DNA from 2 places in the Rathayibacter tritici genome. Region 2 is predicted to be linked to the other one. Evidence: predicted binding sites of a transcription regulator. Region 2 holds the regulator's gene; the other holds the start of a gene.

Region 1 (4,412 bases), 590 kb from region 2:
AGACTCCGCTGTGCTGGGCGAGCTCGGTCGCCGTGTAGACGGCCAGGTCGCCGAGGTGGTCGAGGATGAAGTCGGCCGCCCGCTGCTCCTGCCGAGAGAGTGCGGCGTAGCCGGCATCGATGCGGTGGCCGATGCTCGTCGAGGCTGAGGGGGCTGAGGCTGAGGCGATTGCGGAGGTCACGCGGCCGGCGCCCCTTCGGCGAGCGCCAGGACCGCCGCCTCGAACGCGTCCAGGGCTGTTGCGACGTCGGCCTCGGTCACGCTCTCGTCCGGGTGGTGGCTGACGCCGCCCTTGCAGCGGAGGAAGAGCATCGCGTAGTCGGTGAGATCGGCGACCGCCATCGCGTCGTGCCCGGCCTTGGAGAACAGCACCATTGGCTCCGCGTCCCCGGTCGCTCGGATGCCCGCGCGCACGACGTCCTGGAGCCGCGGGGAAGCAACGACCGCGGGGGCCGAGTGGGTCTGCTCCACCGTGAGCGCGAGGCGGCGGCGCGAGGCCGACTCCGACATCGCGTGCTCGATTGCGTCCCACGCCGCGTCGCGCTGTGCGTCGGTCTCGGCGCGCAGGTCGAGGGTGAAGTCGACTCGGCCGGGGATGACGTTGACCGCGCCGGGGAAGGTCTCGAGCCGGCCGACCGTCGCGATCACGCCCTGCTCGCGCGCGATCCGTTCCACCGCGAGCACCGCCTCCGCCGCTCCGGTCAGCGCGTCACGGCGGCGGTCGAGCGGGACTCCGCCCGCGTGCCCGGCCGTGCCGGTGAGAGTGAGCGAGAAGCGACGCGCCCCCGCAATGGAGGAGACGACGGCCAGAGCGCGGTCTGCTTCCTCGAGGTATGGTCCCTGCTCGATGTGGGCCTCGAGGTAGGCGAGCACGTCCTGCGCGTCGCGCGCGGCGGTGTGGATGCGGGAGGGGTCGAGCCCGAAGTCGCGGAACGCCTCGACGAGCGTGGTCCCGTCGGCGTCCTCGAGCTCCCACCAGCGCTCGTCCCAGGTGCCGGCGAGTGCGCGGGAGCCCAGGAGCGCCGTGCCGAAGCGGGTGCCCTCCTCGTCGCCGAACGCGACGACCTCGACCGCGAACGGCAGCCGCCGACCCGCCGAGTGCAGGCGCGAGACCACCGCGATCGCGAGCGTCACACCGAGGATCCCGTCGTACCGGCCGGCGTCGGGCACGGTGTCGAGGTGCGAGCCGAGCAGCAGCGCTGGGAGTCCCGGGGTCGCTCCCTCGTAACGGCCGCACTGGTTGCCGGCCGCGTCCTGCCACGTGCGCATTCCGGCCTCGGTCATCCAGCGCGCGGCCATCGCGTTCACGCGGACGTGCTCGGGCGAGAGGTAGACCCGCTCGATCCCGTCGCGGCTGGAGGAGACTGCGGCGAGCTCGTCGCAGCGGGCCATGATGGCGATGGCATCGATGGCTGTGGCGTCGCTCATGCTCGTGCCGCCCCGTACACCTCGTACGCTCCCGCAATTCCGCCGCCCACCGGCACAGCGGCGCCCGCGCGGCGCAGCACCGCCTCCAGCGCCGCCAGGGTGGTCAGTACGGCGTCGGTGCGAGCGTTGTAGCCCATCGTGCCGATGCGCCAGACCTTCCCGTGCAGTGGGCCGAAGGAGGTGCCGATCTCGATGCCGAAGTCGGTGAGCATCTCCCCCCGCACCGCGTCCCCGTTCACGCCCTGCGGGATGTGCACCGCGACCACATTGCTCATCTTGTGGGCGACGTCGCCGAACACCTCGAGGCCGAGCCCGCGCACGCCTGCGAGCATCGCCGCGCCGTGCAGCTCGTGGCGCGCGACGGCCGCGTCGATCCCCTCCTCGACGAGGAGGCGAGCGCACTCGCGGGCGCCGTAGAGCATCGTGGTCGCCTCGGTGTGGTGGTTGAGCCGACGCGGTCCCCAGTAGTCGAAGACCATTCCGAGGTCGAAGTAGTTGGAGCGGACCCGGCGCGCGCTGACCGCGTCGCCCTCGTCGCGGATCCCCGCCTCGATGCTCTTGCGCGACTCGATCACCGCGACGGCCTTCTCGGAGAAGGTGACCGGCGCCGATCCGGACGGGCCGCCCAGGCACTTCTGCAGCCCGGCCGACACCGCGTCGAGCCCCAGCTCGTCGGCCGCAAAAGCGTTGCCCGCGAGGGAGGCGGTGACGTCGGTGTAGAAGAGGGCGCCGTGCTTCTCGCAGAGCGCGCCGAGATCCTCCAGCGGCTGCGCCATCGTGGTCGAGGTGTCGCCGTGGACCACGGCGAGAACCTTCGGCTTCACGCGCGCCAGAGCCTCGGCGATCGCGGACACGGGGAAGACCTGCCCCCACTCCGCCTCGATCACGTGCACCTCGGCTCCGCACCGCTCCGCGATCTCGCGCAGGAGGTGCCCGAACCGCCCGAAGATCGGCACCAGCACGCGGTCCCCCGGCTCCAGCATCGAGACCAGCGCCGCCTCGATGCCCGCGCGGCTCGTGCCGTCGATCAGCATCGTCTTGTCGTTGCGGGTGCGGAAGACCTGCCGGTACAGCTCCTGCGTCTCGGTCATCGTCGCCGTCATGAACGGGTCGTACTGCCCGACCAGTTGAGCCGACATCGCACGCAGCACGCGCGGATCGGCGTTGATCGGGCCCGGACCCATCAGCAGACGCGGCGGCGGATCGACGGGGAGGAACGGCGCGGGCGCGGTCATGGTGCCACCTCTTCACGTGCGGGTGCGCGGGGATGCGAGCGTGCGTAGGAGAAACAGGTGTTTCAGCGTCAGAGCCTATGCGACGGACGTTTCGCCCATGTTTCCGAACCCGAGGGCGTCGGCCGCCCCTGCTCCGGCGCGATGCCTCCTCCACAGGCAGTGTCGGGGCGCGAGTTGTCCGGATCGGATGGCTTCGGGGCCCGGATGTCGGTGATCCCTGATTCAATACGAGTATGACGGATGACAGGCAGCAGGGACTCGAGGAGGTCCGCGCCCTCGGCGACCATGCGGCGCGGCTCGCCCGCTCCGCGGCTCCGCTGCACCTCGCCTCCGCCGAGGCTCTGCACGCGGCCTACACGGCAGCGCTGCGCTGCCCGGAGTCGTTCGCCCGTGGCGGCTCGCCCCGGGAATCGCGCGACCTCGTCGAACGGTCGGTCCGGGCCGAGCTCGCCGTGGCGCTGAACGTGTCCGAGCGCGTGGCCACCCGAGAGCTCGAGCACGCCCGGTTGCTGGTCGAGCACCTGCCGTGTACTCGCGCCGCCCTGGCGCAGGCACGCCTGCGGTGGGAGGCGGGTCAGCTCATCTGCGGAGTCGCTGCGACCCTGCCCGCCGCCTCTCTCGCCGCGTTCGATGAGCGCGCCGCGGGACTGGCCGCCGAGATGACCCCGACCCAGCTGCGCCGACGCCTCGCCCGGCTCCGCGATGAGCTGCACGACGTCCCCCTCGCGGATCGGCATGCCCGCGCTCGCGAGGACCGCGCCGTCTGGGTCTCGCCCGAGCACGACGGCATGGCGACACTCTGCGCGACCCTCCCCGCTCCGATCGCCCTCGGCGCGCTCGCACGGCTCGATCGAATCGCGCGGACGCTCCGCGACGGCACCGGCAGCACCGGGAGCACCGGGAGCACCGGGAGCACCGGCAGCGACCCGGGCGCCCCTGCGGAGGAGCGCACGCTCTCGCAACTGCGGGCCGACGCCCTCGCCGACCTGCTCTGCGACGGCGATGTGTCCGGCACCGCACCGGGCGAGGAGCGTCCGCGCACGTTCGCCACCGGCATCCGCGCCGAGGTGCGCCTGACCCTCGCCGCGAGCACCGCGGCCGGTCGCGATGAGGGTCCGGTCGAGCTGGACGGCTACGGATTCGTCCCCGCCGGCATCGCCCGCGACCTTCTCGGAGCAGACGCCGTGATCACGCCCGTCCTCACTCAGCCCGGCACCGGTGCGATCGTGTCCGTGGGACGCACGTACCGCCTCCCGCCCCCGCGGATGCGCCTCGCCCTACAGCTGCGGGACCGGACCTGCCGCTTTCCCGGCTGCACCCGGCCCGCCGCGAGCGCCGAGGCCGACCACACCCTCGAGTGGCGCCACGGAGGAGCCACCGCCCTGCACAACCTGGCATCGCTCTGCGTCGCGCACCATCACGTCCGTCACGGCGATCGCTGGACCTACACCCTCCATCCCGACGGTGCGGCCGACTGGACCACTCCCACGGGCCGCCGCGTGGTCACCCGGCCGCCCGATCCGCCGGATCCGCCGACGTCCACGCGTAGGCCGAGCTTCGCCGACGCCCCACCGCCGTTCTGAGTCCTCGGCCCTCAGTCCTCAACCCTCAGTCCTCGGCCCTCGCCAACCCCGCGGCCAGCTCCAGCAGCGCGAGATCCGCTCCCCGCGGACCCACGAGGCAGAGCCCCACCGGAGCGCCGTCGACACTCAGTCGCGGCACCGAGAGCGCCGGATATCCGCCGATCCC
Region 2 (4,412 bases):
GAAGGTCGAGCAGGTCGCCGTACTCGCGCGGGGTCTGCGGGAGGGCCGGGCGTCCGTCAGCGCGGAGCTCGAGGCAGCGACCACCGCGTGGGAGGACCGCCGCACGGCACCGGGAGTGCGTGACGGCGCCGTGCGCACCCGCGCCGCGTCGCTCCGCCCCGAGGACCGGCACCGGGCGCCCGCCGCGGAGCGCCTCGCTGCCCAGCACGAGGCGCTCGCCCTGCCGCTGCTGCCCACGACGACGATCGGCTCGTTCCCGCAGACGCGCGAGATCCGCACGGCTCGCGCTGCCCTTCGTCGGGGCGACCTCTCGGCCGAGCAGTACAGCGAGCGGATGCGGGAGGAGATCGAGCGGGTGGTGCGCCTCCAGGAGGATCTCGGCCTCGACGTGCTGGTGCACGGCGAACCTGAGCGCAACGACATGGTGCAGTACTTCGCCGAGCACCTCGACGGCTTCGCGGTGACGCAGAACGGCTGGGTGCAGTCCTACGGCAGCCGCTGCACGCGGCCCTCGCTGCTGTGGGGTGATGTGTCGCGTCCGGCGCCGATCACGGTCGAGTGGTCGGGCTTCACCCAGTCGCTCACCGACCGGCCGGTGAAGGGGATGCTGACCGGACCGGTGACGATCCTCGCCTGGTCCTTCGTCCGTGACGACCAGCCGCTCGCCGAGACGGCCGATCAGGTCGCACTCGCACTCCGCGACGAGATCGCCGACCTGGAGCGCGCCGGGATCCGCATCGTGCAGGTGGATGAGCCGGCGCTACGGGAACTCCTGCCGCTCGAGGCCGCGGCCCAACCCGCCTATCTGGAGTGGTCGGTCGGCGCCTTCCGGCTCGCGACGGGTGCAGCGGCGACGGCGACCCAGATCCACACGCACCTCTGTTATTCCGAGTTCGGAGTCGTCATCGACGCAATCGACTTGCTCGACGCGGACGTGACCAGCATCGAGGCAGCGCGTTCGCGGATGGAGGTGGTAGCCGACATCGAGCGCTCGGGTTTCGCGCGGGGGATTGGACCCGGGGTCTGGGACATCCACTCGCCGCGCGTGCCGGGCGACGACGAACTCGGTGAACTCGTCCGGATCGCGCTCGACTCGATCCCGGTGCGCCAGCTCTGGATCAACCCGGACTGCGGGCTGAAGACGCGCGGATACGACGAGACGCTGGCCTCCCTCCGCGCGCTCGTGGCGGCCGCGACCAAGGCTCGCGCCACGCTCGCCGCCGTCTGAGCGATCGGCACACGCGGGCGCTCTGCACACGGAGGCGCTCTGCGCACAGGAGGGGCCCGGTCGGCTGCGCGCCGGTCCGGGCCCCTCCTGCGCGGCCGCCTCAGACCGAGCGGAGGACCGCGACGATCTTCCCGAGCACCTCGGCCTCGTCGCCCAGGATCGGCTCGAAGTTGGAGTTGCGCGGGAGCAGCCAGGTGTGACCGTCGCGCTGGCGAAGCACCTTGACGGTGGCCTCGCCGTCGAGCATCGCCGCCACGATCTCGCCGTTCTCGGCGGTGCGCTGAGAGCGGACGACCACCCAGTCGCCGTCGCAGATCGCGGCGTCGATCATCGACTCGCCGACGACCTTGAGCATGAACAGCTCGCCCTTGCCGACGAGCTGTCGCGGCAGCGGGAAGACTTCGTCGATCTGCTGGTCGGCCATGATCGGCACGCCCGCCGCGATCCGGCCGACCAGGGGGACCATTGCCGCGTCGCCGACCGTGGCACTCGATTCGAACGAGCCGTCGTCCTCCGTGGAGCTGGGCACGTCGATGAGGATTTCGAGCGCGCGAGGGCGGTTGGGGTCGCGCCGCAGGTAGCCGCTGAGCTCGAGCTGGTTCAACTGGTGGGTGACGCTGGAGAGTGAGGCGAGCCCGACGGCGTCGCCGATCTCGCGCATGCTCGGCGGGTAACCACGACTCGATACCGAGCGCTGGATCGCGTCCATGATCGCGAGTTGTTTCGCGCTCAGGCTCTTCCGGCGCCGACCGGCGGCGGCCTTCGTCTTGGCGGCCGACGTGCCGGCCGTTCGCGCGTCGCTCACGATGCTCCCTCTATCCCGGCGCGCACGCCGCGTGCGCGCGTGCCCGGTCGCGACCATCCGTCGAATGTCGGTGGTCGCTGCTGTACTACGACCAGGCTCTCGAAACTGTATCCGCCGGGAGTCCGCGTGCGGAACATTCGTTCGAGTGTGTCGCGTGCACGTTCCGCTGCGGGTCGGCCGCCCGGGTCGCTTGACCCGCGGGATGTTCGAAGATATGTTCGGTACAGGCGTTCGGGGTGGCCCTCCCGGCCGAGGGCCTCCCCGAATCCCTGTTGAAAGGAGCGATCTCATGACCGCACAGCTCACCTCCCGCTCGCTGGCACACTCGCACGCGGCTCAGTCCGTGTCGGGGCCGCAGCCCGTGTCGGAGCCGCAGTCCGCGGCCCTGGAGTCCGTTCCTGAGCAGCAGGGCGCTCCTGCCCGGGCGCGCATCATCCGCACCCACCTGCGCCTCACCCGCCGGGGCCGCGCCGTGGTCGCCGCACTCGGTGCGCTGCCGATCGTCGCCGGTGCCTTCGCGTTCGGTCTCAACGGCGGTGGGGCGGCGGCGTCGAGCGATACGGCAGCCGTCGAGTTCCGGTACGTCACGGTCCACGCGGGGGAGTCGCTCTGGTCGCTCGCGGAGGAGCTCGCGCCCCGGTCCGACCCGCGCGATGTGGTCGACGACATCCTCTCGCTCAACCAGCTCTCCAGCGCGGGTGTCGAGCCCGGCCAGCGCCTGGCGATCCCGGCCGAATACGACACCGCGCACTGAGGCCGGGTCGGACGCCTCGCTACCATTCTCTGGTGACGACTCTCGACGACCTCCCCCTCCGCGACGATCTCCGAGGCAAGCACCCCTACGGTGCGCCGCAGGACGTCGTCCCCGTGGCGCTCAACGTCAACGAGAACACCCATCCGGTCCCGGACGACGTGATCGCCGACATCGTCGGCCGCGTGTCCGAGGCCCTGCAAACCGTCAATCGGTACCCCGATCGAGAGTTCCGCGAACTGCGCGAGTCACTTGCCGGCTATCTCGGGCACGGCCTCACCGCCGACGGAGTCTGGGCGGCGAATGGCTCCAACGAGGTGCTGCAGCACGTCCTCCAGGCCTTCGGTGGCCCCGGACGCTCTCTGCTGGGCTTCGCCCCCACCTATTCGATGTACTCGATCCTCGCCTCGGGAAGCGGGACCACATGGATCCCGGCCCCGCGCGAGGCGGAGTTCGAGGTCGGAGCCGCCTTCGCCGCTGAGCAGGTACGCCGCGCCCAGCCGGACATCGTTGTCCTCTGCGCGCCGAACAACCCCACCGGCACGCCACTCGACCTCACCGTGATCGAGGCCGTCTACGACGCGACGGAGGGGATAGTCGTGGTCGACGAGGCCTACGCCGAATTCGCCGGCCGCGACGCGCCCACCGCCCTCAGCCTGCTTCCCGGGCGGCCGCGCCTGCTGGTTTCTCGCACGATGAGCAAGGCCTTCGCCTTCGCCGGCGTCCGGCTCGGCTACCTGGCCGCCGACCCCGCCGTGATCGACGCGCTCCGCCTCGTCCGCCTCCCCTACCACCTCTCGGCGCTCACCCAGGCCGCGGCAACCGCAGCCCTCGCCCACGCCGACGAGATGCTAGCGATGGTCGGCGAGATCATCGTGCAGCGCGATCGGATGATCGAGGGTCTGCGCTCGCTCGGCTACCGTCCCTCGGCGACGGGCAGCAACTTCGTCCTCTTCGGCGGAGTCGACGATCCGGCCGCCGTGTTCGAGGGCCTCCTCGCCCGCGGGGTCCTCATCCGTGATGTCGGCATCCCCGGCCACCTCCGCGTGAGCGCCGGCACCGAGGAGGAGACGACCGCGTTCCTCGAAGCGCTCGCCTCCCTCTCCGCGCCCTCCGCCGACCCCGCGGTGGCGCTCGCGCGCGAGTGAGAGCGCGCCTGGGGGCAGTGATCGTCCGCGAATAGACTGGGAGCCATGATCTCCCCGAGCGCCGCACCCGGGCGCACCGCCTCCCTCAGCCGTACCACCACCGAGTCGAGTATCGAGCTCTCGCTCGACCTCGACGGCACCGGTGCGGCCGATCTCGAGACCGGCGTGCCCTTCTTCGATCACCTGCTGACGGCGTTCGCCAAGCACTCGCTGACCGACCTGCGTGTCCGAGCTCACGGCGACATCGAGATCGACATCCACCACACCGCCGAGGACATCGGCATCGTGCTCGGCTCCGCCATTCGTCAGGCGCTCGGGGACAAGGCCGGCATCTCTCGCTTCGGTGACGCGCTCGTCCCCCTCGACGAGGCGCTCGTGCAGGCGGTCGTCGACATCTCCGGCCGCCCCTACCTCGTGCACACCGGCGAGCCGGAAGGCTTCGCGCTGCACCTGATCGGCGGCCACTTCACCGGATCGATG

The links. The regulator LexA, encoded in region 2, represses DNA repair genes until DNA is damaged. The targets are predictions, from matches to a motif close to TCGAACANNTGTTCGA.
Positions count from the first base shown of each region.
Region 1: A6122_RS07950 (HNH endonuclease signature motif containing protein) is a predicted target of LexA. The motif match lies at 2,713-2,728, and genes of this name have one in related genera.

Region 1 covers NZ_CP015515.1:1,742,967-1,747,378, forward strand. The annotation lists gene A6122_RS07935 (MurR/RpiR family transcriptional regulator) at 1-181, opposite strand, end outside; gene A6122_RS07940 (allantoate amidohydrolase) at 178-1,428, opposite strand; gene A6122_RS07945 (pyridoxal-phosphate-dependent aminotransferase family protein) at 1,425-2,663, opposite strand; gene A6122_RS07950 (HNH endonuclease signature motif containing protein) at 2,897-4,246, shown strand; gene A6122_RS07955 (amidase family protein) at 4,272-4,412, opposite strand, start outside.
Region 2 covers NZ_CP015515.1:1,157,962-1,162,373, forward strand. The annotation lists gene metE (5-methyltetrahydropteroyltriglutamate--homocysteine S-methyltransferase) at 1-1,228, shown strand, start outside; gene lexA (transcriptional repressor LexA) at 1,329-2,033, opposite strand; gene A6122_RS05215 (LysM peptidoglycan-binding domain-containing protein) at 2,323-2,787, shown strand; gene A6122_RS05220 (histidinol-phosphate transaminase) at 2,817-3,932, shown strand; gene hisB (imidazoleglycerol-phosphate dehydratase HisB) at 3,978-4,412, shown strand, end outside.